DNA from 3 places in the Gorillibacterium terrae genome. Region 1 is predicted to be linked to each of the others. Evidence: riboswitches for the same ligand, from Rfam matches in the RefSeq annotation. Region 1 holds a riboswitch; each other region holds the start of a gene.
What was found. A riboswitch is a leader RNA that binds a small molecule or an ion and turns the genes downstream of it on or off. The one in region 1 is predicted to bind cyclic di-GMP.
Positions count from the first base shown of each region.

Region 2: it holds a riboswitch for cyclic di-GMP, as region 1 does, so the genes downstream of both, ACSEXS_RS01140 (chemotaxis protein CheX) here and ACSEXS_RS14075 (transglutaminase-like domain-containing protein) in region 1, are expected to answer to the same signal.
Region 3: it holds a riboswitch for cyclic di-GMP, as region 1 does, so the genes downstream of both, ACSEXS_RS18995 (anti-repressor SinI family protein) here and ACSEXS_RS14075 (transglutaminase-like domain-containing protein) in region 1, are expected to answer to the same signal.

Region 1 is NZ_JBPPGI010000003.1:325,885-336,006, reverse strand. Features, by position in the region: gene ACSEXS_RS14090 (type 2 periplasmic-binding domain-containing protein) at 84-1,913, opposite strand; gene ACSEXS_RS14085 (carbohydrate ABC transporter permease) at 2,114-3,007, opposite strand; gene ACSEXS_RS14080 (ABC transporter permease) at 3,025-3,984, opposite strand; gene ACSEXS_RS14075 (transglutaminase-like domain-containing protein) at 4,280-5,092, opposite strand; cyclic di-GMP riboswitch class I at 5,107-5,192, opposite strand; gene ACSEXS_RS14070 (ABC transporter permease) at 5,382-6,335, opposite strand; gene ACSEXS_RS14065 (ABC transporter permease) at 6,338-7,462, opposite strand; gene ACSEXS_RS14060 (ABC transporter ATP-binding protein) at 7,459-8,982, opposite strand; gene ACSEXS_RS14055 (BMP family lipoprotein) at 9,228-10,122, opposite strand, start outside.
Region 2 is NZ_JBPPGI010000001.1:255,844-265,965, reverse strand. Features, by position in the region: gene ACSEXS_RS01170 ((2Fe-2S)-binding protein) at 1-775, opposite strand, end outside; gene ACSEXS_RS01165 (ABC transporter ATP-binding protein) at 772-1,617, opposite strand; gene ACSEXS_RS01160 (metallophosphoesterase) at 1,846-2,991, opposite strand; gene ACSEXS_RS01155 (LacI family DNA-binding transcriptional regulator) at 3,202-4,305, shown strand; gene ACSEXS_RS01150 (glycoside hydrolase family 94 protein) at 4,427-6,862, shown strand; gene ACSEXS_RS01145 (hypothetical protein) at 6,964-7,683, opposite strand; gene ACSEXS_RS01140 (chemotaxis protein CheX) at 7,822-8,277, opposite strand; cyclic di-GMP riboswitch class I at 8,358-8,443, opposite strand; gene ACSEXS_RS01135 (inositol monophosphatase family protein) at 8,717-9,580, opposite strand; gene uvsE (UV DNA damage repair endonuclease UvsE) at 9,798-10,122, opposite strand, start outside.
Region 3 is NZ_JBPPGI010000006.1:79,797-89,918, reverse strand. Features, by position in the region: gene ACSEXS_RS19000 (cellulose binding domain-containing protein) at 1-763, opposite strand, end outside; cyclic di-GMP riboswitch class I at 1,297-1,390, shown strand; gene ACSEXS_RS18995 (anti-repressor SinI family protein) at 1,418-1,561, shown strand; gene ald (alanine dehydrogenase) at 1,737-2,852, shown strand; gene ACSEXS_RS18985 (hypothetical protein) at 3,008-3,160, shown strand; gene ACSEXS_RS18980 (Lrp/AsnC family transcriptional regulator) at 3,165-3,644, opposite strand; gene ACSEXS_RS18975 (hypothetical protein) at 3,952-4,215, opposite strand; gene ACSEXS_RS18970 (Spo0E family sporulation regulatory protein-aspartic acid phosphatase) at 4,428-4,583, shown strand; gene ACSEXS_RS18965 (SDR family NAD(P)-dependent oxidoreductase) at 4,664-5,425, shown strand; gene ACSEXS_RS18960 (globin domain-containing protein) at 5,461-5,832, shown strand; gene ACSEXS_RS18955 (serpin family protein) at 5,974-7,248, opposite strand; gene ACSEXS_RS18950 (aspartate ammonia-lyase) at 7,383-8,810, shown strand; gene ACSEXS_RS18945 (hypothetical protein) at 9,351-9,629, opposite strand; gene ACSEXS_RS18940 (hypothetical protein) at 9,663-10,122, opposite strand, start outside.

The sequences.
Region 1 (10,122 bases):
GAGGATGGGTAAACGGATGCAGGGGGACCAGACCCAGACGGCGGCTGCCGTCCGGCCTGCCCCCCCGGACCGTGCTATGCGGATTACTTCACGCTCTTGCGGGCTTCGAACAGCTCCTGGGCCTTCTTGATCGAGAAGTCCAGCACTTCGCCGTAGCCGAGCCCGTTTACCTTGTCATGCATTTCCTTGTTCAGCTTATCGAACTCGGCTTGATTCTTGGCGAAGACCATCTTCCAGGACATCTGTTGGATGACCGTGCCGATCTGCTTGTTCTTCTGCTCCAGCGTTTTGTCCATCATGAGCGGCTCTTTGCCGGTGAAGCCTTGCGGCGCGACGGCGAGCAGGTTGTTCTTCTCGAAGTATTCCTTCGGCGTCAGCACGCCCATCTTCTCTCTCCACGAGCTCTCCAGCTTGCTCGGATTGCGCTCCAGCGTCGTCTTCCACAGGTTGTGGTCGAACGGCTCACCGGTCTCGGGATTGATCATCGCCGGGACGACGAAGGAGAAGTTCATTTGGTTCGAGCCGTAGTAGTAATCGCCGCCGCCGTATTCCTCCGGAATCTTCGTGTTCTGCTGATCGGTGAACGCCTTCCAGCCGAAGTCGGTGACGACCGGCTTCCCGTTCGCGTCGATATCCCAGGTCAACCCCTTCGGTCCGTTCGGAACGGCGGTGCCGCTGCCGGCCGACAGCATGGCGCCCTCCGGCGTGTACATCCAGTTGAGGAACTCCATGATCCGGGCCGGGTCCTTCGCCTTGGCGCCGATGGCGATGATGCCGTTGCCGCCGTAGACGTTGAAGCCGGTCGAGTACATCAGCTCGTTCTTGAACGGAACGAGCGCGAAGCCCTTGCCCTCCGCCGTCCGCTCCGGCGTGTTGTAGTTCGCCGCCCCGAGCCACGGGAACCAGGAGAACAGCACGCGGCCGTCCTTGTACTTGGCGACGACATCGTCGAACTTCTGCGTCAGGGAATCCGGATCGAGCAGGCCCTGTTGGTTGGCGTCAAAGTACAGCTTGAGCGATTTCATGTACCAGCTGTCTTCGGCCAGGAAGTCGTAGTACTTCTCTTCGTCCGCCTTCACGTAGACGGCGGTATCGGCAATTTCGTCATACCCGAGCATATTGGCGAACTGCTTGGCGAGGGTCATCTTGTAGTTGCCGTCCCAGTCCGACCACAGCGAGAAAGCATAGGTCTTCTTGCCTTGGCTGGTCTTCGGCTCCAGCTCCTGCATCTTCTTCAGCACCGGCAGGTAATCCTCGATGGAATTGATCTCGGGAGCGCCTACCTGCTGATAGAGGTCCCAGCGCAGGTCCGGTCCCCAGGTCATGTCCTTGCCCTCGGAGGGGCCGGTCGGGTTGGTCGCGACGTTGTTGCCGATGCCGTAGACGGCCGAGCCGCCGCCGAACGCCACCTTGGCCTTCTCGATCGCCTTCGGGAACGTCTTGGCGATGTCCGCGCCGTACTTGTCGAGCAGGCCGTCCTTCGTCCAGTCGAGCAGCAGGTTGCCCTTGATGGCGTTCGGGTAGTGGTTCTTGTCATCGCCGAACACGATGATGTCGCCCATGTTGCCCGAGGCCATCATGGCCGAGATCTTGTTGTCTCCGCCCGTCAGGTTCGAGGCCACAATGTCCAGCTCGATGTTGAACTTGTCCTTGATGACCTTGGCGAACCAGCCGGTTTGCGGTCCGGCATAGTTGGCCGTGGTGGAGAAGACCGTCAGCTTCAGCGGCTTGGTGTGGTCGAGCCCGCCGGCGTTCTCCGTGCCGGGCGCGGCGCTCGCCGCCCCGGCGCTTGCCGAAGCGGTCGGCTTGGCGGACGGGGATTCCGCCGATTTCTTATCCCCCTTCGAGCATGCGGCCATGACAGTCACCATCATCATCGCCAGCAGCAGCAGGGCTATTCGTTTCACTCGCATCGCTCTTTGCCTCCCATGAGTTTAGGTAGATGAATGTCTTGCTATGGACCCACTCCGCCAGAGAGCGGAGAGAAACCCCCGAGCTAAAACGTTGGCCGACTGAACAATGCGGAAGCGTGCGGAATCGGACCAAATTAGACCAGATTGGATCGGGCCGGATCAGGGAGCCTCCCTTGTGCAACCGCATGCAAGGCGGACCGTCAGCCCTTCACGGCGCCGATCATGATGCCCTTGACGAAGAACCGCTGGAAGAACGGATAGACGATCAGAATCGGCAGCACGACGATCATCGTGACGGTCATGCGGACGGATGTCGGGGTCTGCATGTTCGAGATGCTGGCGGCCATGTCGGGCGAGCTGCGGATGAGCGCCGCGAGCGAGCTCGATTCGTTTAGGTAGCGCCACAGCAGGAATTGCAGCGTGAAGAATTTCGTATCCGTCATCAGGAACGCGGTATCGACGAAGGAGTTCCACTGATTGACCGCAGAGAAGATCGTGATCGTGGCCAGAATCGGGGTTATCAGCGGCACGATGATGCTCCAGAAGGACCGCAGGTACCCCGCTCCGTCCATGGCCGCCGATTCCTCCAGGGAAGGCGGAATGGCCTCGATAAACGTTTTTACCAAGATGATGTTAAACGGCGAGATGATCGTCGGCAGAATATAGGCCAGGTAATTGTTGGTGAGATGCAGGTTGTTCATCGTGATGTACCAGGGAATCAGCCCGGCGCTGAAATACATCGTGACGACGATGAAGCGGTACCAAATCGGCCGTCCCCACATGTCCTTCTTGGTGAACAGGTAGCCGAGAAAAGCCGATGCCCCGACCGTCAGCAGCGTGCCGCAGACCGTCCGGTACAACGACACCGCCGCCGCATGGCTGAGCCCGCTGATCCGGAGTACCTTGGCGTAGTTGCCGAAGTGGATGCCGCGCGGATAGAACTTGATGTCGCCCGCCGCAGACAGGTCGTTCGCGCTGATCGTGTTGATGAACAGGTAGTAGAACGGATACAGGCAGCTCAAGGTGAACAGGCCGAACAGCAGATAGAGGCACGCCTGAAACGCCAGTTCGCCGGCCGAAGGTTTTTTGCGCATATAGGTCCTCTCCTTCCTCAGATGATCGACTCGCCGCGGACGGCTTTGGACAACGTGTTGGCCGCGAACAAGAGGAAGACGCTGACCAGCGATTTCAGCATGCTGACCGCCGTGGCGAACGGGAAGTTATTGGCGAAGGCGATGTTGTAGACGTACAGGTCGAGCACTTCGATCGTGTCCTTGTTCATCGCGTTCTGGAAGGCGAAATATTGCTCCATCCCGTTGTTGACGAAATTGCCGATCGACAGAAGCAGCAGAACGAAGAACGTCGGCATGAGTCCCGGCACGGTGATGTGCCAGATCTTGCGGAACCGCCCGGCTCCGTCGGTCTCCGCCGCCTCGTACAGGTCCTGGTCGATCCCGGCGATGGCGGCCAGGTAGAGGATGGCGCCCCAGCCGAGCGACTTCCACCAGTACCAGACGATCATCTTCAGCCACATGTGGGAATCCGACGCGAGGAAGTTGTAGCCCTCCGGCACAAGCTTGAACTGGGCGAGAATCGCGGTGACCACCCCGTTGTCGACGGAGAACAGGGAGAATGCGAGCGCGTAGACGAGAATCCAACTGATGAAGTTCGGAATGGTCGTCAGCGTTTGCACCAGCTTGCGGTACCAGCCGGTGCGGATCTCGGTCAACAGGATGGCGAAGACCACCGGAAATACCGAGGTAACCAGGCCGAGAAAGCTCATCGCGACCGTGTTCTTCAGCACGCGCAGCACTTCCGCCGTCTGGGTCGGATTGGCGACGATGGACTTGAACCACTGCATCCCGACATACGGCGTGTCCTTGAGCGGAATGCCGGGAATGTAGTCATAGAAGGCATAGATCCAGCCGCTGATCGGCAGGTAATAGAAGATGAACGTAATCGCCAGAAAAGGCAGGGCCATCAGGAACAGTTTGTATTTGTTCGCGAGCTTTGGCCGCGTCCGTTGCGCCGGCATCGCCGGCTGCACCGCCCCATCCGTTGGCAGCTCCATAGTAAGTTCTCCCATCCCCTCGGAAAATGTTAACGCTATCATTTTACCTTGTGATCGCCCGCCTCCGGGTGAGAAGACGGGCACCGGTTGAGGGAGAACGGTTATCGGCTATCGGACCGTTTTCGCAGCCGATCGAACCGTTTTCGCACCTCGGAAGGCGCACCCTGCGGCCGAATAACGCAAAAAAGGCGGAACCCAAGCCTCCCCCGTTAAGGGTTGCCTCAAGTTCCGCCCTCGGCTTGACCAGCATGCAGCCGATTGACATTGACGATAGCCGGTTCGGCTCTTCTGCCGCTTAATACACTTTGCTCATCTTGTATTTGTCCGCCGCCTTGGCGAAGTCCTTGCCCGCGGATGCGCTGCTTTTGCCGGCGTCTACCGTCGTATCCACAGTCACCCATTCGCCGTTCAGATAGACCTCGTTCCAAGCGTGGTACTGCTTCACATAGGCGCTTGTTCCCATGACCAGCTTGGCCGGAATTCCCTGGCTGCGCAGCATGGCCGCATAGAGCGACGCGTAATCGTAGCAAATGCCCTTGCCGGTGTTCAGGGTCTGCTCCGGATTCGGCAGGTATTCCGTTCCGACGGAAGCGGCGAGGGCGTTGTCGTACTTGATTTTCTTGATGATATAGCTATAAATGGCCTTCGCCTTGGCTTCCTCGGTCTTGGCCCCCTGGGTCAGCTCGGCGGCCAGCTTGGACGCTTGGCCGTTCGGCTGCCAGCGGACGTTCTGAACGGAATTCAGAAACACCGCCTGGGCATCGTCGAGCTTGACGCGAACCGTATCCTTCTTGACCAGCCGGTACTTGGTTCCGTCGGCCTGCTCCAGCAGCGAAACCTCATAATCGCCGTTGCCGAGCTGCAGAGGGAAGGCTTGTCCCGAGCCGGTCAGCGTGTAGGTGTAGACCGCTCCCTGCTTGGCGATCATCAGCTTCGTCTTCGTTCCGGTCTTGACGTCATAGCGGATCGCGATGAGGCCGCGGTTGACGGCCTCCTTGTTGAGCCAGGAGGCCTCCGAAGCCGCCGAAGCGGTACCGGGAACGGCCAGGTTCAGCGGCACAGCGGAGGCGAATACGGCGAGGATGACGGCGAGCAGCCATTTTTTCATCAAAAAAAGCCCCTTTCGGCAACTGGCTGCCATCCGTCTAAGACGGGAAGGCCCTGTAGTTTTGCGTCCCTGCCTTTCGGCAGGTTTGCCCTTATCGTGAAGCTTGTCGGTTTATCTTTCTCTCAAAAACGGGATTGATAGTTTCATAGTATCACATATTCCCGGACTGGCAACAGGGTTTGACAAAGAGATCGAAAAAGAAACACCTCAAACCAAAAAATGCTCCGCAGGGAGCCGGTCGAACGGCCCATACGGAGCATTAACGGTTTCGTTTCTAAGGACTTTCGACTCAGCGCTTGCCGGAGTCGAACGGCTCCCCGGAAGCCTTCGGCGCTTGCGACGACTTGGAGAACAAGACGAGCGCGAGCAGCGTAATCACGTACGGGAATACCTTCAGGATGACCGACGGAATCACTTGGAACTGCGGGATAACCTGCGAGACGTTGGCGACCGTGCTGGCGAAGCCGAAGAAGAAGGTCGCGCCGAGCACGCCGAACGGCTTCCACTGGCCGAAGATCAGCGCGGCCAATGCCAGGAAGCCGAGGCCGGCTACGCTGCCGTTGAACTCGCCGGAGTACGTGGAGATGATGATCGCCCCGCCGAGGCCGGCAAAGCCGCCCGAGATCATGACGCCCAGGTAGCGCATCCGACGGACGCTGATGCCGGCGGCTTCCGCCGCATGCGGATGCTCGCCGCAGGAGCGCAGGCGCAGGCCGAGCCGGGTCTTGTACAGGACGAATGCGCTCAGGATCAGCACGAGCAGGATGAACCAGGTCGTCATGTACGTGTTCGTGAAGAACAGCGGCCCGAGGATCGGAATCTTGTGCAGGTACGGCACATCGAACGATTTGAATGCCTGAACGATGCGAATGTTGCCGCTGCCCGTAATGTTCCGCGCGAGGAAGATGGTAAGCGAGCTCGCCACCATATTGATCGCCGTGCCGGAGATGACCTGATTGGCGCTTAGGTTAATGCTCGCGAACGCGTGCAAGAGCGAGAACAGAACGCCAATGACGAACGCGGCCGCGAGGCCCACCCAGAGGGTCCAGGCGGCACCGGGGTATTGGGCCTGGAGCTTGTTGATCGTGAAGGCTCCGGCGAAGGAACCGATGATCATCAGGCCCTCCAGGCCGATATTGACGACGCCGCTTCGTTCGCTGAACAGCGCGCCGAGCGCCGTAATGAGCAGCGGGATGGTGAAGACAATCGCATACGGGAAAATATTTTCAATTATTCCCCACATGATTATTCACCCACCCTTCCCACTTGTTTGACTTCTTCGGCCGGTCCCTCCAGCTTATCGGGTGGCGGCGGCGTTCCTGGCTTGGTCGCCTTATCGGCGCGGCGGCGGTTCAGGCGGGCGATAAGCTTCTCGAACAGGATGCTCGTCGCCGCGAAGTAGATGATGATCGCGATGATCGTGTCGGCGATCTCCGGCGGAATGTCGGTCATGGCGTTCATGAAGCCGCGGCCGGAATACAGGATGCCGAAGAAGATCGACGAGAGCAGCACGCCCACGGGAGCGCTCGCGCCGAGCAGAGCCACGGCGATGCCGTCGAAGCCTTGCGACGGCAGCAGTCCGATCTGAATATTCGCAGCGTTCCCGGCGAATTGGGTCAGACCGCCAAGTCCCGCGAGGCCCCCCGAGATCAGCATCGAGGTGATGATGCCGCGGTTGACGGCGATCCCGGCGTATTCGGCGGCGTCGCGGTTGAAGCCGACGGCCTTGAGCTCATAGCCGAGCGTCGTCTTGTTGATGATGAAGCCGATGACGAGGACGGCGACGATCGCCAGGACCAGGCCCCAGTTCACATACGATCCGTTGAACAGATCGGAGAGGAACGGCGACTTCAGCGTCGCCTTGTCCGGCAAGAGCCGCGACTCGGTCTCCAGGGACGTTCCCTTGAAGTGGGCCGGGATTTCGTAATAGACGACCCAGTAGCAGATCCAGTTCATCATGATCGTGGACACAACCTCATGCACGTTGAACCGCGCCTTGAGCAGCCCCGGGATGAACGCCCACAGCGCCCCGCCGATGAAGGCGGCCAGCGTCATGGTCACGAGCAGCAGGGGACGCGGCATATCGAAGCTGAGGCCGACGGCGGTGGCGCAGAAGGCGCCGAACAGCATCTGGCCGGGAGCCCCGATGTTGAACAGCCCGGTCCGGAAGGAGAAGGCGAGCGACAAGCCGGTGAAGATCAGCGGCGTAGCGGTCGCCAGCGTATTGCCGATGCGTTCGGGGTTCTTGAGCCCGCCGGAAATCAGGAACCGGTATCCCTCGAAGGGATCGTGACCGGTAACGGCCATGAGGATCGCGCCGGCCAGGAGGCCGAGCACGATGGCCAGCAGGGAGACTATCGCTTTTCTCATGCTCCTTCACCCCTCTGCACGCCGGCCATCATGAGCCCGATCTCGTTCTCATTGGTCTCGGCGGCGGCGACTTCTCCGACCAACTGGCCGTGATTCAACACGGCGATCCGGTCGGATACGTTCAGAATTTCGTCCAGCTCCAGCGAGACGAGCAGGACGGCCTTGCCCTTGTCCCGCTGCTCGATCAGCCGCTTGTGGATATATTCGATCGAACCGACGTCGAGTCCCCGGGTCGGCTGGACGGCGATCAGCAGGTTCGGATCGAGCTCGATCTCGCGGCCGATGATCGCCTTCTGCTGGTTGCCTCCCGATAAGGACCGCACGACGGAGACGGCCCCTTGACCGGAACGCACGTCGAAGCTCTTCAGAATCTTGTCCGCGTAGCTGCGAATCGCCGAGCGGCGGAGAATGCCGCGCTTTGCGAACGGCTGCTTGTTGTAGACCTCCAGCACCATGTTCTCTTCCAGCGTATAATCCAGGACGAGACCGCGCCGCTGCCGATCCTCGGGGATATGGCCAATACCCTCATAAATCCGCTCGCGGATGCTCAGCTTGGAGATGTCTTTGCCGTTATAGGAGATCGTGCCGGATTCGGCCTTGCGAAGTCCGGTAATCGCTTCCACCAGCTCCGATTGGCCGTTGCCTTCGACCCCGGCGACACCGACGATCTCGCCCGCGCGGACCTCCAGCGAGAAATCGGAGAGCGCGAGCACCTTCTTGTTGTTGCGCACGTTGAGGTTATCCAGCTTAAGCACGACCTCACCCGGTACGGCAGGCTTCTTCGGTACCTTGAAGGTGACGTTGCGGCCGACCATCATCTCCGCCATCGCCTGCTCGTTCGTGGACGCCACTTCCACCGTGCCGATCGTCTTGCCGCGACGGATAACGGTGCAGCGGTCTGCTACCGCTTTGATCTCTTTAAGCTTATGGGTGATGACGATGATCGACTTGCCTTCCTGGATCAGGTTCTTCATGATCTTCATCAGCTCGTCGATTTCCTGCGGCGTCAGGACGGCCGTCGGTTCGTCAAAGATGAGGATTTCGGCATTGCGGTACAGCATCTTCAAAATTTCCACCCGTTGCTGCATGCCAACGGAGATATTTTCGATCTTGGCGTAAGGGTCTACGTTCAGTCCGTATTGCTTGGACAAGGCTTCAATCCGCTTGGCCGCCGTCTTCAGGTCGAGAACCGGGCCCTTGCGAAGCTCGGAGCCGAGAACGATGTTCTCCGTCACCGTAAAATTGCCGACCAGCTTGAAATGCTGATGCACCATCCCGATGCCGAGGTCATTGGCGACATTCGGATTGGCAATGCGGGTCTCCTTGCCATGCACCTTGATGTGCCCGCGGTCCGGCTGGTACATGCCGAACAGAATGCTCATGAGCGTTGACTTGCCCGCGCCGTTCTCGCCGAGCAGCGCATGAATTTCCCCCTGCTCAAGCTGCAGGGTGATGTCGTCGTTGGCGACAACGCCGGGGAATTCCTTGCGGATGTTGATCATTTCCACTACATATCCCATAGAAGGCTTCTCCTTTGGAAGAAGGATAAAGGTAACATGGCGGCTCGCGGTGATGGGCAACCGGCAAGCCGGACGATCGGTAAAAACGGCCGAGCTGCCCGTGGACAAATGTCCTGGACAGCACAGCCCGTCCTGTCTTACGCTGAGCCCGGAAGGCTAAAAAAAGACGGAGGGCTTCCGTCTTTTTTAGCAATTCCGTTATCGTGCAGTTCCCCTCCCCCTGCCGGGAGAGGAGAACGATTGGCTTACTTGATCAGGCTGCCCTGCTCGGCGGCAACCTTGATGTCGCCGGATTTGATCTTGGCCGTAACTTCCTTGGCCTTGGCGACTGCATCGTCGGTCAGGTTCGGGTTTTCGTTCGGGATGCCTACGCCGTCGTTGGTGGCGTCGAAGGTCAACGTCTGTCCGCCCGGGAACTTGCCGTCGAGCTCATTCTTGACGATGTCGAAGGTGGCTTGGTCGATCTTCTTCATGGCGGAGGTCAGAATGATCGACTTGGAGCCGTCGCCGTATTTGCCGTCGGCATATTGGTCGACGTCAACGCCGACGATCCAAGCTTCCTTGCCTTTTTCTGCGCGGTTCTTGGCTTCCTGAATGGCGCCTACGCCTACGCCGCCGGCTGCGGTGAAGATGAACTTGACGCCGCGGTCAAACATCTGGGCAGCCAGCTGGCCGCCTGCCGCGGAGTTGTCGAAGGAGCCCTGGTAGACCACGTTTTCCGGTTTCAGCGAGATCTTGGTGCCATAGTTGTCGTTAGCGTACTTCAAGCCCTGCTGGAAGCCCCAGTTGTACTTCTGAACGGCCGGGATTTCCATGCCGCCGATGAAGCCGGCTTCCCCTTCCTTGACCTGAACCGCAGCAGCCACGCCGGCGATGAAGCCGGATTGCTGTTCCGCGAAGAAGACGGCGACGGAGTTGGGCTTAACCACGTCGGCTGCGCCCTTCTCGCCGGAGTTCGGAGCGGCGTCGATGATGACGAACTTGCCATCAGCGTACTTGTCCTGTGCCTTGAAGACGGCGGAGGAGAACTTGAAGCCCGGCGTTACGATAAATTTATAGCCGGCGTCGTAGAGGTTGCCGATTTCCTTGGAGTATTCGGCTTCCGTGGTGCCGTTCGGCTTGATGTACTTGTCGGAAATG
Region 2 (10,122 bases), on a different contig from region 1:
GACGAATCTCGCGGAACTGCTCCTCTCGCTCTTCTCGGCTGAGCTTCGGGCAATTGTAGCAGTAACCATACCCGTTATCTGTCTTGTAAGCGAGGCAGCAGGCGGCGCGGATCAACACCTTCGCCCCCGGCTCGTAGGGGCTGTCGACGCTGCGGAACCGGACGGCCAGCGGATTGCGGCTTCCCGTCCCGAAGATCTCTCCCGGCATCTCCTGCATGAGATACGAGAAGTCGTGCGCAAGCCGGCTGCCGTACGGCTCGGGCAGCTCCTTCGCTTGCAGCCGGTCCCAGCCATAGCGCAGACTGGTCGCAAGCAGCGCCCACAGCGTCTGCGGCTGAACTGCCGCGGCGGCGGCCACCGACTCGAACAGCGGGCGGACGAGCTCTCCGTAAAAGCGGTCCATGCCTGCCCGCGCCGCGCTACCCCGGCCAACGCCTGCGGGAAGCGGCCGAAGCTCGGCCGTCTTCAGGAAGAACGATAAGGAAACCGCCGGTCCTTCGCCCGACAGGTACAGGAACGTGTTTTCCGGCTGGAGACGAAGCTCCGCCGAAGCCTGAACCAGCGTCTCCTGATAGGCTCCCGAGAGCCGAGCGAGCCAGGAGGCCAAGTACGTGCCCGCTACGTCCAGCGTCCGCGCCCGCAGCCGCGACGCGAAGGCTTGGGCGAAGACGAGCGCCCCTTCCGGCCGGGCCAGCTCCGCAAAGGAAAACCCTGCGGCGTCGGCAGGCTCTTCCGTGACAACGCCGTAATAAGCGGCGATTTCGGGGTCGATCACCGTCGCGCCGATACCAGCGCCTCCTTCTGCGAGGGAACCCGGACAGGCTCCGAGGCTTTTCCGGCCAATTCATAAGGCAGGCACAGCGGTACGCCGGTGCGGGGGTCGGCCACCAGATCGGCCTCGATCCCGAACACCTGACGCAGCACGTCCGGCGTAACGACCTCGGTCGGCGTTCCTTCGGCCACGACCCTGCCCTCGCGGATGGCGACCATGTGCTGGGCGTAGCGGGTCGCATGGTTGAGGTCGTGGACAACCATCACGATGGTTCGCCCCTCCTCTTCGTTCAGCTTTTGCAGGAGCTTGAGCACCTCCAGCTGATGCGCCATGTCCAGGTAGGTGGTCGGCTCGTCGAGGAACAGGATGTCCGTCTCCTGGGCGATCGCCATGGCGATCCAGGCGCGCTGCCGCTGCCCGCCGGACAGCTCGTCCAGGGAGCGCAGCGCGAGCCCGGCCATGCCGGTTACTTCCAGCGCGGACCGGATCGCATCCTTATCCTTCGCGGTCAGGGAACCGAAGCCGCGCTGATGGGGAAACCGGCCGAAGGAGACGAGCTCGCTGACCGTGAGTCCCTCCGGAGCGCTCGGATTCTGCGGCAGAATGGCAAGCTGCCTCGCCACCTCCACCGTGGACTGGGAGTGGATCGACTTGCCGTCCAGGTACACTCCGCCGCGCTGCGGCTTCAGGATGCGGGCCATCGTCTTCAGGAGCGTCGATTTGCCGGAGCCGTTCGCGCCGACGAGCGCCGTAATCTTTCCTTCCGGCAGCGATAAGTTCATGCCCTCCACGATCAGGCGGTCGGCATAGGCGATATCGAGAGCTTTCGTCTCCAAGGTGTTCATGCGGATTCCTTCCCTTTCTTCATCCGATCTTCATTTTGATATTATCAATGATAATCGTTATCAATTAGATTCGTCAATCGGTTCCGCTCAAATGGATTCCAATTGAAAAGCTTCCTCCACGAAAAAGCGCCTGCCGACAGCCGGGTTCGTTCGCTCAGGCCCCTCAGCCCTGCGTACGTCCGACTGTCGTCAGGCGCCGATCGGATGGCCGACCGTTCTGTTCTCGTTCTACTGCCTGGGCTTGTACACCAGTGTCAGCTCCAGGATCTCGGAGCGGCTGGCCAACCGGATGGCCGGCCCCCAGGTGCCGAAGCCGGACGAGACGGCGACGTGCATCCGCTCCTTGCGCATGTAACCCCAGTCCAGCTCGTACATCCGTTTGGTCACCCAATGGTTGGGCGCGAACTGCCCGCGGTGCGTATGCCCCGACACCAGCAGATCCGCTCCCGCCGCCGCCGCTTCCGCGAAGCCGTACGGCTGATGGTCCATCAGTAGAATGGGCTTGGCCGGGTCGAGCCCGGAGAGCAGGTCCGACACCGCCCGTCGGCCGCCTTGCCCTCTCCCCTCCGCTGTCTTGTCCTTGCGGCCGACCACGTAGAACGCTCCGTCCACCAGAATGGCTTCGTCGAGCAGCACGGGAATGCCGATCGCTTTCATCCGTTTTACGTACTCCTCGATATGGCCGCCGTAATATTCGTGGTTGCCCAGCGAGGCGTAAATGCCGTGCTTGGCCTTCAGCTTGCCGAAGGTATCGGCCATCCGGTTGCGCACAAACGGCTCGATGTCCTCGTCGATGACATCACCCGGCAGCAGCACCACATCCGGCTTTAACTCATTCATCCGCTCGACCATCCGTCCCAGATGGCGGTTGCCGACGATGTTCCCGAGGTGGATGTCGGAGGCCATGATCACGTTTAGCCGCCCATTCTCGCCCAGCGGCTTGTCGATCTCCAGCTCATACGAGCGGACGACCGGCGACCAGGCGTTCCAGGAGCCGTAGAGAAGAATAAATGCCAGGAGGGCCGCAACCGTCCAGCCGCTGCCCAGAATCATCCCGGTCCGGTCCGCTCCGGCAGCCGTTCCGATTGCCACGGCCAGGTCCGCGAGGGGAAGCAGGATCAGCAGGTATTCCAGCAGGCCGAAGTAATACGAGCCTACCACCTTAAGAAACCTCGTTACTCTGCCCTGACCAAAGGGAAGCCGACCCGCCAGATAGGCCACCGCGAGCACCGCGAGCACCGGCCAATAGGCCCAGCCGTTTACCGCCGCTCCGGCGGCATCCAGGAAGACCAGCCCGTTCCAGCCGATATAATAAGTGAGCGCCGCGTACACGCCCAAGAAAACAATACCGATTCCGATCATGCGCCATTTCACCGGCAATGCCCTCTTTCCTTCACCAAGATAGCGAACTTGTCACCGATTATATCACATTCTCTCAAAAGTTCCTTCGAGCCGGGGGCTCCGCGGCGCATCCCCCACTCGGGACTTCATCTACTTTTGACGGCGCTTTCTTTTTGTCGTTGCCAAGCGGCCGCCGTTGGTCTACAATGGGTGTGAACACGCGTTTATGAGAAGGAGCCGAACATGCGCAGCGAAGATATCGCCAGGCTGGCGGGAGTCTCCCGCAGCACCGTGTCCCGAGTGATCAACCAATACCCGAACGTTCCCGAGGAGACCCGGCGCAAGGTGATGAAGGTGATCGAGGAGCACCACTACGAGCCCAACACCAATGCCCGCGTTCTCGCCGGCAAGGGCACGGACACCATCGGCCTCTTCGTCATCAGCACCGCCGAGAAGACGCGGGGCAACCGGATTTACCAGAACAATTACTTCGCGCCCTTCGTGGACGCGCTGGTCGATACCGCCAATGCCCTCGGCTATTACGTTCTCATTCATACGGTGTATTCCGAGGAGGATTTCCAGAAGATCCGCCAAGCCTTCTCGCAAAAGCGGATCGACGGCGGCGTCATCGTCGGCACGCAGAAGAATCTGGAGGAAATCCGCAGCATCGTCCAGCTCGGAGAGCCGCTCGTGCTGATCGACTACGACCCCGCCGAGCTCGCCAGGCACCATATGGACAACAACACGGTCGCGGTCATCAACACCAAGGACTTCGCGGGCGGCAGCGAAGCGGTCGCCCACCTGATCGCGCTTGGACATCGGGAGATCGCCTTCATCAGCGGCCGGCTGAATACCCACTCCGGCCGGGAGCGGCTGCGCGCCTACGAGTCCGCCCTGGAGGAGCACGGAATACCGCTCCGCAAGGAGCTTGTGCTCGACGGCGATTTCCGCCGCGGCCCGGCATGCCGGGCGGTGACCGAGTTCCTCGCCGCCGGAGAGCGTCCGACCGCCTTCTTCGCCGCCAACGACGAGATGGCCCTCGGCGCGCTCGACGCCTTCCGCGATTTCGGCCTCCGAGTGCCGGAGGACGTGTCGCTGATCGGCTTTGACGATTCGCCGATCGCCTCACGCCTCACGCCTGCGCTCACCTCCGTTCGCCTGCCGATCGCGGAGATGTCGCAGACGGCCGCCGAAACGGTTGTCGCCATGTGCCGCAAGCGGAGCGCCTCCTTCAGCGCCGTCAGCTTCCCCACCCGGCTCGTCGTCCGCGAATCCTGCGCGAAGAGGGCTGAGGTTCCAGCGGACAGCTCGGCTTCAACAGACGACGGATCGGATGTTCCGGGCTGATCGGCCCTTATCCTTTTTTCGCAAATAACCCCCGCGGGGTTCATTTGGCGCGTTTGTGAACGCGCGTTTATACACAGGCTAGCGCAAGACGGTTTTCCCTATCATGAGAGGAGTTGGAATCGTGAAATTCGGCCATTTTGATGACGCCCGCAAAGAGTATGTCATCACCACCCCCCAAACCCCCTATCCCTGGATCAATTACCTGGGCAACGAGAACTTTTTCGGCCTGATCTCGAACACGGCCGGCGGCTACTGCTTCTACCGCGACGCCCGGATGCGCCGCCTCACCCGCTACCGGTACAACAACATCCCGGTCGACACGGGCGGCCGCTATTTCTACCTGTACGACGAAGGCGACTTCTGGACGCCCGGCTGGATGCCGGTCAAGCGCGATCTCGATTTCTACGAGTGCCGCCACGGCCTCGGCTACACCTCGATCACCGGCGCCCGGAACGGAATCCAGGTCAATCAATTGGCTTTCGTGCCGCTGAATTACAACGGCGAAGTCTATAAAGTCACCGTCAAGAACACCTCCGACGCCAAGAAGAGCGTCAAGCTGTTCTCCTTCGTGGAATTCTGCCTGTGGAACGCCCAGGACGACATGACCAACTTCCAACGCAACCTGAGCATCGGCGAAGTGGAAGTCAAGGATTCCGTCATCTACCACAAGACGGAATACCGCGAGCGCCGCGACCACTATGCGTTCTACTCGGTCAACCGCCCCATGGACGGCTTCGACACCGACCGCGAATCGTTCCTCGGCCTGTATAACGGACTGGATGCCCCGCAGGTTGTCGCCGCGGGCGAATCCCGCAACTCGGTGGCGAGCGGCTGGTCGCCGATCGGCTCGCACAGCCTGAACCTGGAGCTCGCTCCCGGCGAAGAGCAGACGCTCGTGTTCATTCTCGGCTACGTGGAGAATCCGCAGGAAGAGAAATGGGAAGCGCTCGACGTTGTCAACAAGACCCGCGCCGAAGCGATGATCGCCAAATTCGCCGAGCCGGCCCAAGTCGACGCCGCGCTTGACGAGCTCGCCGCTTATTGGAACAACCTGCTCTCGAAGTACATGATCGAGACGGGCGACGAGAAGCTCGGCCGGATGGTCAACATCTGGAACCCGTACCAATGCATGGTCACGTTCAACATGTCCCGCTCGGCGTCCTACTTCGAATCCGGCATCGGCCGCGGCATGGGCTTCCGCGACTCCAACCAGGACCTGCTCGGCTTCGTGCACCAGATTCCGGAGCGCGCCCGCGAACGGATCATCGACATTGCCTCCACCCAATTCGACGACGGCAGCGCGTATCACCAATACCAGCCGCTCACGAAGCGCGGCAACACCGAAGTCGGCATCGGCTTCAACGACGATCCGCTGTGGCTGATCAGCGGCACCGCCGCTTATGTCAAAGAAACCGGCGACTTCAGCATCCTGGATGAAGACGTTCCGTTCGACAACGACCCGAACAACTCCGCCACGCTGTTCGAGCATCTGAAGCGCTCCTTCTTCCACGTGCCGAACAACCTTGGGCCCCACGGGCTGCCGCTGATCGGCCGCGCCGACTGGAACGACTGCCTCAACCTGAATTGCTTCTCCAACACGCCGGGCGAATCGTTCCAGACGACGGAGAACATCGAAGGCAAAGTGGCCGAATCCGTCTTCATCGCCGGCCTGTTCGTCTTCGTCGGTCCGGATTACGTGGAAATCTGCCGCCGCCGCGGTCTGGAGAAGGAAGCCGCGGAAGCGGAAGCGCTCATCCAGGGCATGAAGGAAACGACGATGAAGCACGGCTTCGACGGCGACTGGTTCCTTCGCGCCTATGACCACTACGGCGACAAGATCGGCTCGAAGGAATGCGCCGAAGGCCAAATCTTCATCGAGCCGCAGGGCATGTGCGTCATGGCGGGCATCGGTGTCGAGACCGGCGACGCCGAGAAGGCGCTCGACTCCGTCATCGAACGGCTGGAGACCAAGCACGGCATCGTGCTGCAGCAGCCGCCGTACTCCAAGTATTACATCAACCTCGGCGAAATCTCGTCCTACCCGCCGGGCTATAAGGAAAACGCCGGTATCTTCTGCCACAACAACCCGTGGATCATGATTGCGGAAGCCGAGATCGGCCGCGGCGACCGCGCGTTCGAGGTGTACAGCCGAATCGCTCCCGCCTATCGCGAGGACATCAGCGACCTGCACCGTATGGAGCCGTATGTCTACTCGCAGATGATCGCAGGCCGCGACGCCGTCCGCCACGGCGAAGCCAAGAACTCCTGGCTGACCGGCACGGCGTCCTGGAACTTCGTCGCCATCACCCAGGCGATCCTCGGCATCAAGCCGGACTTCGATGGCTTGAAGGTCGACCCCTGCATCCCGAAGGCTTGGGACGGCTACACGATCACCCGCGTCTTCCGCGGCGACACCTACCGCATCAAGATCACCAACCCGAACCACGTCTCGAAGGGCGTCGCCAAGATGACGCTGGACGGCCGCGAGATCGAAGGCAATGTTCTGCCGGTGGTCGGCGACGGCGCTACGCATGAAGTCGAGGTCGTATTGGGCTGATTGATAGCCGTATCCGGTCATACCGGTAGGTAAGACAAAGGACCGCTTCCATTTGAGGAAGCGGTCCTTTTTGTATTCAAGGCCGAACTCTTCTGCACTGCCTACTCAACATCGATCTCCGCGAAGAGCTCGTCAAAGGATTTTCCATCGTTGATCCCATCGATGAGGCGGGCCAGGCCGGCTTGCCCCACCTTTCCGAACCAATGCCCCACTTCCGCATGGGCAATCGGATAACTCTTGTCCGAGCTCATTCGATTAAAGTCGTTTCGCTTGGAAATCGCTTGAAGCTTCTGCTTGTCCTGGGGACCGGCATCGAAGGACTTGTAATCGGGAAACCGATCATCGGCCAGCGTTGCCAAGCCTTCGTCAAACCAAGCGGGAATCCGATCCAGCTTGGCCCTCTTCTTCAATTCGGAATGCATCCTTTCATGGGCGATCACATCCTGGCTAAATCCGCTCGGTCCAACCACAATGTAATCTCCCCAGTACAGATGATACGTTTGTCCCGTCGAGTTCTGGGCATACCGCTTAACCATTTTGGGCGACTCCACGAACAGGAACGTCGGGTCGGCTTGAACCTCTCCGTAAAATCCCTTAATCCGTTCCTCGGATTCTTTGAGATCCTGCAAGAGTTGCTCACGGGTCATCTGCGAAATACTCGGGTCGATGTAAACCCGGTTCCCATAGGGAGTCAGGCTCGAAGAACCCGCGAACATCGCGTTGACGGGCTGGGGCGTCTTCAGGTAAAGCGAAATCGCCAACAGCAGAATCAACGAAGATAGGATTAGGAGTGCGGTCTTTCGTTTGCTCGGTCGTTTCATGAGGCTCCTGCCTTTCGGGTTCGCCTAAACGCGGCTCCCTCTTCTCCGGGAAGCATCTTCGGGTGAAGGACTGCGAATCGGTCGCGGTTCATCCCTTTCTACAAAAAAAACGCCGCTTGCTCGCGGCGTTCTCTCCCCTTAGCGGGTAATGACATAAATATCAAATGCTCCGTAAGAATGCAGATTGAGCGGAATGGACAAGGCCTTCACGCCGCCGGGCACTCCGGAGCGCTGCTCCATGAAAGCAGGCGGAGTAATATCCACGCAGATGCCCTGGTTGTAGAGGAGCGTGCTGGCGTTGCCGCTGATCATGTTGGCCAATTCGGAGATGGCGCTGCGGCTGATCTCGTCAAATTCAGTCAGGGAAAATCCCCCCATCATCGCTGAAGCGATTCGCAGCGCCACGGCTTCGGGGAACCCGAATACCACTTCGCCGGTCATGCCCCCGACGATGCCGATCTTCAGCCAGACGCGATCGTCGCCGATCTCGATCTGCTTGATGGTGAGCTCGCCCAGTGTCGGTTTGACCTGGATCAAGGATTCGATTACCGTACAGGAAGACATCAGAAACGGATTGATGTAAGCTGCTTGCATTTTTTCGCCTCTCTCACTCGCTGGAATCGTGCGAAACCAAGCAATAGCGGTCTTCCCGGTAGGGTCCAATGCCACTGTTGTTCGGCAACCCGGCCGCCGTAGGAACTGGTCCTTTAGGCCCGAGGCTTTGCGTCCCTGCCTTTCGGTAGGTTTGCCTTTTCGCATCAAGTTGTTAGGACCACAGTCCTGCCATTAGTCTAAGTATACTTTCCAAAAACCCATTAATCAATAGACTTCCTTCCCGTTTCCTGCAAGTCCTGTCCGGTTATGTCTCTGGTGGACGGATTTCGGAATACGGACTGCGAGCCGAGGGACCTAAGAGGGTGACCCTTCGCCGCCGAAGGCGACGCCTAAGGCCCGGCAGCATGCCAAAAAGGGCCTACCAAAAAGACAGACGGAAAACCGTCTGCCTTGGATAAGCCCCGTTCGTCCCGAGGCGCTATTCCATTCCCGTAGCTTCCGCCTGCTTCAACACATCGATCAGTTCGCCGTGGATGCCTCCGCTCGTTGCGACGATATTCCGGACGCCAAGGTGATACTCCTGCCCCGTCGTATCGGTTACCCGCCCGCCGGCTTCCTGAACGAGCAGCGAGCCTGCGGCGAGATCCCAGGCGTTGAGGTTGATTTCCCAGAAGCCGCTCAGCCGGCCGGCGGCGATATAGGCCAAATGCAGCGCGGCGGAGCCTCCGTTGCGGATGTTGCGCACGCGCGGCAGCACAGCCGTTAGGCCGCGCATGTTCACGGGCAGGGCCGCGACCGGATCGGTCGGGAAGCCGGTCGCGAGGAGGCTCTCGGCCAGCGCCGCCTCCGAGGAGACGTGGATGGGCTTGCCCCGCAGATAAGCCCCTTTGCCCTTCTCGGCGACGAACAGCTCATCCCGGGAAGGATCGTAGACAACCCCGACGATGACCTCGCCCTTGAAGGCCAGCGCGATGGAGACGGAGAAGAACGGAAAGCCGTGAACGAAATTGGTCGTGCCGTCGATGGGATCGACGATCCACAGGTAATCGGCGTCCCTCACACTCTCCAGCGCTTGGGCGGATGCGAGCGGACCGGGCTCTACTCCTTCTTCCCCCAAGAAAGAATGCTCGGGAAAATGCGTCATAATCAAGTTCTTGATCAGCTTCTCCGAGCCTTTATCGATTTCGGTCACCAGATCGGCCGGCGATGTTTTGGTACCCAGCGTGGTGTAGGCTCCCAGCTTGCTCTTGATCCACTCCCCGGCCTTGGCCGCCGTGTTGATGGCAACTGCGGTAAAGCTCTTCCCGCTTGCGGAATAATGGACATTAATCGGCTCAGCCATGAATCATCACTCATTTCGGTTAATCTCTTATTCCCCAGTATAGTAGAGTTGCTTCGCAAAAACTACCGGAGCTTCCCCCAAATTTCATCGTAAGCGGTGACAAAGGGCATGGGTGTTGCAGGCCCTATCGCTAAAAACCCCACCGTCTGCGGTGGGGATGGATCAAGCGTGCCGCTTGAGCGGAAGTAACGGACCATAAGCGGTCAACGTTCAGCGCTCAGCGTTCCAAGGTAGCGCCGTCGACTTCGCGGAATTCCTCCCGTCCGGCCAAATCGGCGACCAGCCGGAACAGCGCCTCGTCCTTCTGCTTCGCCTCGATCATGATATCGAGCCGCGGCGTCTCGGCGGCGATTGCCCCCAAAAAGGCGGCGAGCGGCTCCGGCTCGACGAAATCGGCGTGGGCCCGCACATCCTTCTCGCTCTTCGGGCTCGACACGTGGATCTTCGGCGGAATCCCGGTGTCCTTCCAAGTCGCCCGGATGCGCGGCCAAAGCTCTTCCGCGGCGACGCCCGAGCCGGGATTCACCTGGTGATGGTGCAGG
Region 3 (10,122 bases), on a different contig from region 1:
TGCGGAAGATGTTGTTGGTCATATCGCCGACGCCCACATAGATCACTTGGCTGGCGCTGCCGGCGGTGCCGCTCGCCTTGTCGAAGGCGATCCAGGAGATGCCCATGATATCGCCCTGGTAAGAATCGCCGGGCACGGGAATGTAGGTGCCCGGATTGGGGAAGCTCGTCACCTTGCTCCAGGTCTGCCCGTAGTTGGTGCTCTTCCACAGGCCGTTGCCGCTGCGGGCGCCCAGGTACAGGATGCTGTTCTTGTTCGGGTCAATCACCAGCCGTTCGCCCATCGAGCGGCCGGGCATATTGCCGCCTACCTTGAACGGCAGGGGAGACGAAGTAAACGTATTCCCCCGGTCGGTCGAGATGAGCACCGACCCGTTGTTCGGGTCCCAGGCGTTCGTGTACATCCCGGCCAGCAGGTACAGGCGGTTGGGGTCGACGGGATCGGTCGCCAGCGCGTCGATGCCGTTCTTGTTCCAATCGTCCCAGCCCACCCAGTTCGTCAGCTGAATCCAGCTGTTGTCGGCTTTATTCCAGCGGTAGGCCCCGCCTATGTCGGTGCGGGCATAGATCAGATCCTTTTCCGATTCGTTGAAGATGATGCCCGGAATGAAGCCGCCACCGGCTCCGGTATTGACGTTCTTCCAGGTATAAGCTTCGCTTGGCGCCGCCTGGACCGAAGGGGCGGTTACGGCAAACGAGCCGCCGATCAGCGCGGCCGCAAGCAGCAGCAAGCCTCCGGATTTGCGAATCTTCTTGCGGTTCATGATTTCTCCTCCTTGGGATATAATCGGTGCGGTTCCCATCTGAGCTGACCTCGACAGCCGGACTTGCGTTTAACGAGCGGACATCCCTCCTTAGTCGGAGTTGGGAACGAAGCGTTGCCGGGATCGAGGCAGGAGAAAGGAATCGCCGAGCCGTAAGCGCATTCATGAATGTTCACTGGACAAAGGTCGGATTCCTTTTCGCAAACAGGTTACCGATAACGCTTTCATTCCTCATATTAGCAACACTTCCCTATTTTGTAAACCATAGATTTCCATAGAATCGGCAAAGTCTTCAAAAATAATTTCCAATTCCCGTTTAGAGGCGAAATGCCTGGGGTAAGTAAGGATTAATCTACCATTAGTCGGAGGGGCTTAACGAAAAAAGACCCAGAAAGGGGATGAGGCATGGAGAATGAAAGCAAAAAGCAATACCTCCATAAAAAAAGATTTATAGAATTTGTTGTTTTTACCGCCATTTTGTGACAAACATCCTTGCAAAAAAATGATATGATGTATTTGAAAATCAACCGAGGGTCAGCAAAAGGCAAACCTGACTGAAAAGCAGGGACGCAAAGTCACAGGTCTACGGTCTCGATCCTAAGCGACTAAGACGGCTGGACTGCCTGGAGATCGGAACTCGCGGAGGGATGTACAATGAACCAGCCCATCCAAGCTAACGCCGATGATTTTGACCAGGAATGGATCGAACTGATTCATGAGGCATACAAAATGGGGATTCCCTACGAAGAAGTCAGAGAATTCCTGCGCCGTGCCAACCGGATGCCCATAGCCCTGTAACCTTGCCGCCGCTTCGTTCCGAATTTTCCATACATAATCCGTACCGTATTCGTCCTTAGGACTGTTTCTCCTTGCAATAGGCAGAGGAGGGGCGGTCTCTTTTTATGGGAGGGAAAGGTATATAGTATAGATATAGGATATAATTGGATTATGAATTCGGTGGAGGAGGAAGTCTATGCAAATCGGAGTTCCCAAGGAAATCAAGAACAATGAGAACCGGGTCGGGCTGACTCCCGCCGCAGCCGCAGCTTACCGCGAAGCGGGCCATGAAGTGCTTGTGGAACGCGGTGCCGGCACCGGCGCCGGTTTTGCCGACGAAGAGTATGCGCGGGCGGGAGCGAGCATTGTCGCCACGGCGGAAGAAGCGTGGGAGGCGGAGATGGTCGTCAAGGTGAAGGAGCCGCTTCCCGAGGAATTCGGCCGCTTTCGGTCGGGGCAGATTCTGTATACCTATCTGCACCTCGCTCCGGAGAAGCAGTTGACCGAGGCTCTCGTCCAATCGGGCGTCACCGCGATCGCCTACGAGACGATTCAACGGGAAGACGGCAGCTTGCCGCTCTTGATACCCATGAGCGAAGTGGCCGGGCGGATGGCGGTGCAGATCGGCGCGCATTTCCTGGAAAAAGCCCACGGCGGCAAAGGCGTCCTCCTCGGCGGTATTCCCGGGGTGGCTCCGGGCCGGGTCGTCATCGTCGGCGGCGGAGTCGTCGGAACGCAGGCGGCGGCCATGGCGGTCGGCCTGGGAGCGGAGGTGACCGTGCTCGACAAAAGCCTGGATCGGCTCCGTCAGCTCGACGATCTGTTCCGGGGTCGGATCCGGACGATCGCCTCGGGACGGACCGTTCTGGAGGAGGCGGTCAGAACCGCCGATTTGCTGATCGGCGCGGTGCTTGTGCCGGGGGCGAGGGCGCCCCGGATCGTCCGCAAGGATGCGGTGGCGGCGATGGAGCCCGGCTCGGTCATCGTCGACGTGGCGATCGATCAGGGAGGCTCGATCGAGACCGTCGACCGGATTACGACCCACGATCAGCCGACCTATGTCAAGCACGGCGTACTGCATTACTCGGTAGCCAACATGCCCGGGGCGGTGCCGCGGACGTCGACCATCGCTCTTACCAATGCGACGCTGGAATACGGCCTGCAGATCGCCGGGAAGGGGTTCAAACAGGCGGCCCGGGAGAATGCGGCCATCGCCCGGGGCATCAATGTGGCGGCCGGGCAGGTGGCTCACCCGGCGGTTGCGGCGGCGCACGGCTATTCGCATACGGAGGTAGCGGGATTGCTGCAGTAGCGGCAGTCCCTTTTTTTGATTTGCATTTTATGTAAGAGGGAGGCATAATAAAGATGAAGACTTCATGATAATGATAATCATTATCATGAATCGAAGGGCTTCTTGCCGAACCTGGCACCGAATACGACTACCTGCAAGAAGGAGCATGATAACCGATGAGAGCCAAACGGCTGCGCACCCGTCTGTCGCTGGATGACTATTTGGATCTGCTGAACTTGGCGATCCGCCTCGGGGATAAAGGCTGGCAAAAGGAAATAACCGCCAAGCTGGAGAAGCTGGCGGAACTTCAGGCTGAGGCGAAGCATTAAGGATCTACAGACGAATGCCGGTCGGAGTTTTGTAGCTTTTCAGCATAACCTGGCAGTCCACGTGGGTGACTCCGGGAAGGGTATAGAGCTTTTCGTTGAGAAACTCCTCCATCTCCCGTCCGTCGCGGAAAAGCCCCTGCACATGCAGTTTGCTCGGGCCTGTCATATGATACAGGCTGGTCACGAACGGGTCGTCCTTCAACCGGTCGGCGACCTCCAGCAGAAGATGGGGCTCCGTCTCCACATAGAAGAACGCGGAGACGCCGATGCCGATTTTCTCCGGATTGATCACGGCGGTAAAGCGCTCGATGACCCCCTCCTCCATCAGCAGATTGATGCGGGATTGGACGGAGACGCGGGACAAGCCAATCTCCCTTGCCAAATCGGTGTAAGATATTCTTCCATTTCTATAGAGGGAGACGATGATTTTTCGGTCAATTTCATCGATCGCGAACACATCAGAGTCATGTTGGGATTTGTTCATTCTCCTGTCTCCTTCTCTTCATCTCTTACAAATCGACGTCCGTTTTGGTGAAAATCCTACTTTATGAACTAATATACCCTGCTCCACCAGCGATCGCAATGGTTATTTTGGACGATGATGGTATTTTTGATGAGTTTGGGGCAAACGATTCATATTTCTTTTCAATGTTATGATTCCTATCATATGGGGTTGCCGAAGGAAAAGCAAACGGCCTTCAACGTCAAAAAAGGACAGCTTCCGGTTTTGTGCCGGTCGCAGTCCTTTTGGGGATTGGGGTGGGACGAGCAAGAGGAAAGGCAGGAGAAGACTAGTCGGCCTGGACGGCTTCCGCTTCGGCTTCCGCCGCGGCTGCTTCCCGTTCACCGGGTTCTTCTTCCGCAACCGCTTCCAATTCTTCCACTGCCTCTTCCGTTTCCTCTGCGCTCTCGCAGACTTCTTCTTCGGCCTCTACCGCTTCGAGCTCGGCTTCCGCTTCCGGAAGGAGGTCTTCCTCCGATTCTTCCTCCACAAGCCGATCCTCCACCTCTTCCAACACGTCTTCCGCCGCCAGCACTTCTTCTTCCTGACTCATTGCCTCTCACTCCTTTCGATGAATGACTTCCTTTTAAGTGTATGCCCGTCCTGATAGGCCTACAAGAGGTGCAAAATGTCGAGTCCGACTTTATTTTCCCCCTTCGTTCGAGCGGTCCCGGGAGGAATGGCAGGGAACGGAGATCTTGTCTGGATTTGTTGGGGAAACTCCGGTAAAATGGAGACTACTACCGATTATAGGAGATACCTGGATTGGATACTCTTCTGCTTCAAATCGAGAATGCGCGACAGGAATTGATCGAGCTGGCCTGCTGCCTTGGTTTCACGGACAACCGCGTACTGGACAAGTCCTGCGAGCTGGATCAACTGCTTAACCGGTATGAGCAGGACAAGGGGATTCAGGAGTAAAGACGAATGAAGCCGGCGACGGCTTTTTTTGTTGGATGCTTGAGGCGTGATACAATGAGAGGAAAGGAGAGGATGGTTACGTGGAAATCAATTTGAACGGCAAGCTGGCTCTGGTTACCGGAGCCACCGGGCAGCTCGGCAGAGTCATGGCGAGGACGCTGGCCTCCTGCGGAGCCGATGTGGCGCTCCATTACCGGGGGAACGAGGCCAAGGCCCTGGAGCTCGCAGAGGAAATCGCCGGCCTCGGCAGACGGGCGATGACGGTTCAGGCGGATATCACCGACCGGGAATCGGTGTTCGCCATGAAGGAGCGGATTGCCGGAGAGCTAGGCGAAGCCGATATTGTCGTGGCGAACGCGGTAATCCAATACGAATGGAAGCCGATCCTGGAACAGCCCGAGGAGGATTATGACAGCCAGTTCCGCTCCTGCGTCATGCAGAGCGTCTACCTGGCCAAAGCCTTCCTGCCCGGCATGATCGCCAAGAGGAGCGGCCGAATGATCGGCATCAACACGGAATGCTCGATGCAGAATTTCCCGGGCCAGTCGGCCTATGTCGCCGGAAAGCGGGGAATGGACGGCGTCTATCGGGTTCTGGCGAAGGAAGTCGGAGAAGCCCAGGTAACGGTCAATCAAGTCGCCCCGGGCTGGACGATCAGCGAGCGGGACCGGCTGGAGCATACGGAGCGCAGCGAAGCGTACGAGAGTACCGTGCCCTTGAAGCGCCGCGGCACCGACCAGGAGGTCGCGAACGTGGTCGCCTTCCTCGCCTCCGATCTCGCCAGCTTCATCACCGGCGCTTACGTGCCGGTCAGCGGCGGCAACGTCATGCCGAGCATTTGATTCGGAACACCTTGAACATAAAGGAAGGACTGCGAATGGAGCTGTATGAACATATGGGCGGAGCGCCCGCTGTACGCAAGCTGGTGGAAGCTTTCTACCCGAAGGTGCAGGCGCATCCGCTGCTGGCCCCGCTGTTTCCCGAGGACATCTATCCGGTGATGGAGAAGCAGGAGCTGTTCTTGACTCAATTCTTCGGAGGCCCGCCCCGGTATACGATGCAACATGGGCATCCGATGATGCGGGCGAGGCATCTGGCGTTTCCGATTACACCGGAGCGGGCGGACGCCTGGCTGGCCTGTATGGGAGCAGCCCTGGAGGAGACGATCGCCGATGCCGAGCTGCGGCAGGTCCTCTGGGAGCGGCTGAAGAACACCGCGTATTTCTTCATCAACCGGGAGTCGGACTGAGGCCGAAGGCGTCGGCCCGAGCGGGGGACAGCCCAGGGGATGGCCGAGAGCAACGGATATACCGGATACGATCCTAACGAAGAAAACCGCCCAATCGGGCGGTTTTCTGGTTCGGGAAGTCCCTTACGAACAGGAAACGGCCTAGGTACCAGGATCGTAGACCACGCCCGCGAACAGCACGGCATGGGTTGCCGAATCCTGGATGGCATAGAAGAAGGGGCGGTTTACGATAAACCGGACGGGTTCCTCAGGCTTACCGGCCGAACCGGCCTCCCCCATAACGGCGGTTGCCGCAGCAGCCTCGGTACCCGCTTCATCGACGCGGATGAAGCTACGCTGGAGGATACCGGAAATCGACAGTGGCTCCCCCTCCTTGCCGGTGATCGGCGAGAAATCAGCTTGAGTGGGGTCGAACGCCCGCTTCATGCCCAGCTTCATCAGCGGCTGGACGAGCTTTGCCTCATCGGAGTAGCTGAATTTGGGGAGCTCGAGAACAATCTTTTGCTTCGGGAAGCCGCTCTGCCAATCCATTGGATGCTCCGTCAGTTCCGCCATCAGCTCGTCGGGTCGGATTCCGGCGGCCGGAAGGACGATTGCCATGGAACAGGAGGAATCGGCATAGGGCAGGAGGGCCACCTCATAGCGGGCGGTTTTTTTGTAGGCGAAGTATTTGTACTGACGCATAAAGGAGGCTGGGACTTCCGTTCCGTCGGCGCGGTGAAAAATGTCTTGACTCGTCATTTCCGGATCAAAGGGAAGGGACCATTTGGCATCGAAGGATATGGCATTCAGAAGGACCATCCGATCCTGTTTCGGCAAGGGCTGGTCGATCAAGCTGGGGATTCGCCCATCCGTTTGTTGATTCACCCAATCATTGATTGTCTTCGGGGTTTGCGGAGAGGCGAAATCGAGCTCCGATACCTTCGCGCGATAGGTATAGCGAAGGCTGGCAAGGAAGTCTTCGGAGAAGGAGGCTCCTTGATGGAGCCACAGCGAATTGGCCAGCTTGACTTGAAAGCCGCCTTTCTTGCTGCTTGCCAGCACATCAAGCAGGGCTGCATTGCCTGTAGCGATTGCTTCATCCTCCAGGCCTTTGTAGTGCAGAGCATCGGCCATCTCCTCTTGGGTCACGCCGGCCGCTCCGCTGTACACCATACCGAGCGCTTGGGAGAAGCTGAGCGGCGAGAAGAAATGATTCTTCGTCTGATGCTCCCAAAGCTGCTGGACCAGGGTGAATCCGGTTTGGTTATTCGCCTCGGTCACGCGGGAATTGAGCTTATCGGAGGAATAGACCGGACGCTCGTCTGGCTCCTTGGATGAGGAGGTCGTCGCTTTCTCCTGACCGCCGCATGCCGCCAGGCTGAGGAGCAGAAGCACGACAGCGGTGATCCACGCATAGGGTTTATAACGAAACATGAAGAGGAACTCCTTCCAACTTATGTATTACCCTATTAACGCATCTATCTCCGGTTTGGTTGCACCCGATTCGAGCGGAGGATTACAATGGGGACGGGTCACAGACAGCCACGAGAGAGGGGACGCGCTTCGACATGGAGAGCAAGGGGACAGTTCGGGTTGAGAAGGATTTTCTGGGGGAAAAAGAAGTGCCTTCCGGCGCTTATTATGGCATACAGACGCTACGGGCGGTGGAGAACTTCCCGATCACCGGCGTTCCGGTGCATCCGGAGCTGATCCGGGCACTGGCCGAGGTGAAGAAGGCCGCCGCCCGGGCCAACATGGAGACGCATCTGCTGACCGAGCGAATCGGACAGGCGATCGTTCAGGCGGCGGAGGAAGTAGCGGCAGGCGGGCTGGCGGACCAGTTCCTGGTCGATTCCATCCAGGGGGGCGCGGGCACGTCGATCAACATGAACATGAACGAGGTGCTGGCGAACCGGGCGTTGGAGCTGCTCGGGGAAGAGAAAGGCACCTATTTCGCCTGTAATCCGAACAACCACGTCAACATGTCGCAATCGACCAACGACACGATTCCGACCGCGTTGCGGCTCGCCGCCTACGGGCTGGCCGCGGAATTGACGGCGGCGCTGGATGAGCTGGTAGAAGCCTTCCACGCCAAGGGGCGGGAGTTCGCCGATGTCCTGAAGATGGGCCGGACGCATCTCCAGGATGCCGTCCCGATCCGCATGGGCCAGGAATTCGAGGCCTACGCGCGCGTTCTGGCCCGCGACGGCATGCGGATTCGCACCGCGGCGGCCGGACTGCTCGACGTGAACATGGGAGCCACCGCCGTCGGAACGGGACTGAACGCCAAGCCGGAATACATCTCACGGGTAGCGCGGCATCTGGCCGAGCAGACCGGCTGGGCGGTGGCCTCGGCGGATCACCTGGTCGATGCGACGCAGAACACGGATGCCTATACTGCGCTTTCGGCCGCACTCAAGGTGTGCTCGATTAACCTGTCGAAGCTGGCGAACGACATCCGGCTGATGGCCTCCGGCCCGACGGCCGGCTTTCAGGAACTGCTGCTGCCGGCGCGGCAACCGGGCTCGTCGATCATGCCGGGCAAGGTCAACCCGGTCATGGCCGAGACGATCAACCAGATCGCCTTCCAGGTGATGGGCAACGACACGACCATCGCCGAGGCCTGCCAGGCCGGGCAGCTGGAGCTGAACGTCATGGGCCCGGTGATTGCCTTCAATCTGCTGCAGTCGCTGAAGATCATGAAGAACGGCCTGGTCGTGTTCCGTAAGTTCGCGATCGAGGGGCTGGCCGCCAATCGCGAGCGCTGCAAACGGTACGTGGACCAGAGCTACGGCATCTGCACGGCGCTGAATCCGCATCTCGGCTACGAGCGGGCGGCGCTGCTCGTCAAGGAAGCGATGAAGTCGGGCCTGACGATCCGCGAGCTGATCCTCGAGCGGCATCTGCTGACCGAGGAGGAGATCGACCTCATCCTCGATCCCTACCAGATGACCTCGCCCGGCATCTCGGGCGAGAAGCTGCTGATGGAACAGTAAGGAGCTAAGGAAGCCCTACTTCAAGCGAACGCTGTAGGTGTGGGCTAATCATGAGGGACTGAGGCTATCCCTAGGGGGCGTCAGTCCCTTTTTAGGAATAATTCATCGATTAGTTTAAACAGGGCATCATTTCGGGAACTTAGCATCTTATATTTTCTTATACGGTTCCTACTGTCTACGACTACATAACCACTGTCATTTATGACAACGGAGTAATTATCCGAATTATGAACAAAGACAAGATCATACGCGTTTGCTTGATTTTGAATGTTTGGGTTGCCAAGTGCTTTTCGGTATTTGGTTATTTCCAAGAGGGTTGTAAAACGTTTCATTTGTTCTCCTTTGAGCTCGGTCGAGAGGATTGCGGGGTCTTTCTTTTTATCAAATCTAACGGTAAGATCTATTTTTTCTACTTGATCAAACTCTAAAAAAACGTTGTCTGCCGCTACAGGACGGAAATAGTAAATTGAAATAACAGTGAAAAACACTAGAATAAAATCTGCACAGGCGTAATGAATAAGTTCAATCTATATAGTTGGATTATTCTCTGGATCTGCCCGACAAGTACATATACGTCATAACGAAAAAGATCACGAAAACGATCAGCTCGCTCAGCAGCTTCTGAAACTGAAGAACGTATAGGGGATGGAAGCCATTCACCTCGACGTGACGATGGATCGTCATCCAAATTGGGGCATAGGTCGCGCTGTAAATATTCTTTTCGGGTCCCCATTCCAGTTGATAGGGAACGAAGAAAACGCCAATGAGCAATAAGATCGCTCCGAAAAACAGGTAAAACCACGGACTCCTTTTTTTCATTCGCTTACCCCTCCAAAAAAAGTTGTAAATGCGTCACCAGCCCATCAAGTTGATCCGTCGAATCGGCTGGTGCTCCGCGTCCGCTAAGAATGTCAGCTGCCGGTAATCGGAAACTTGGTACACCTGCTTCCAGAAGGGGCCGTAGGCTTCGTCCACGAATGCTTGCTGGGGATACCCCCATTGCTGCTCGACATCGGACGTGGTGCCGTCGAACGGAATGACGGAAGCGGCGCTGGTGATGCCTTCCACAACTGCATCCTCGGGAAGCTGGTCGAGGGAAGGAATAACCTTCTGAACGTCTACATCAAAATCCAGCCAAGTCTGCCCATACTCGAGCCGATAGCTGGTCCCCGCGTAACCGGATCGGTCCGGCTGCCCGAGGGCCTCGATGGTCTCCCGCTTGGTCGCGCCGATCCCAACGGACACCCCCGGCAGGCGGCCGGACTGGGCGGCGGTCCAGAGATCGGTTGCCGGTGCGGCTTCGGGCTTGCCT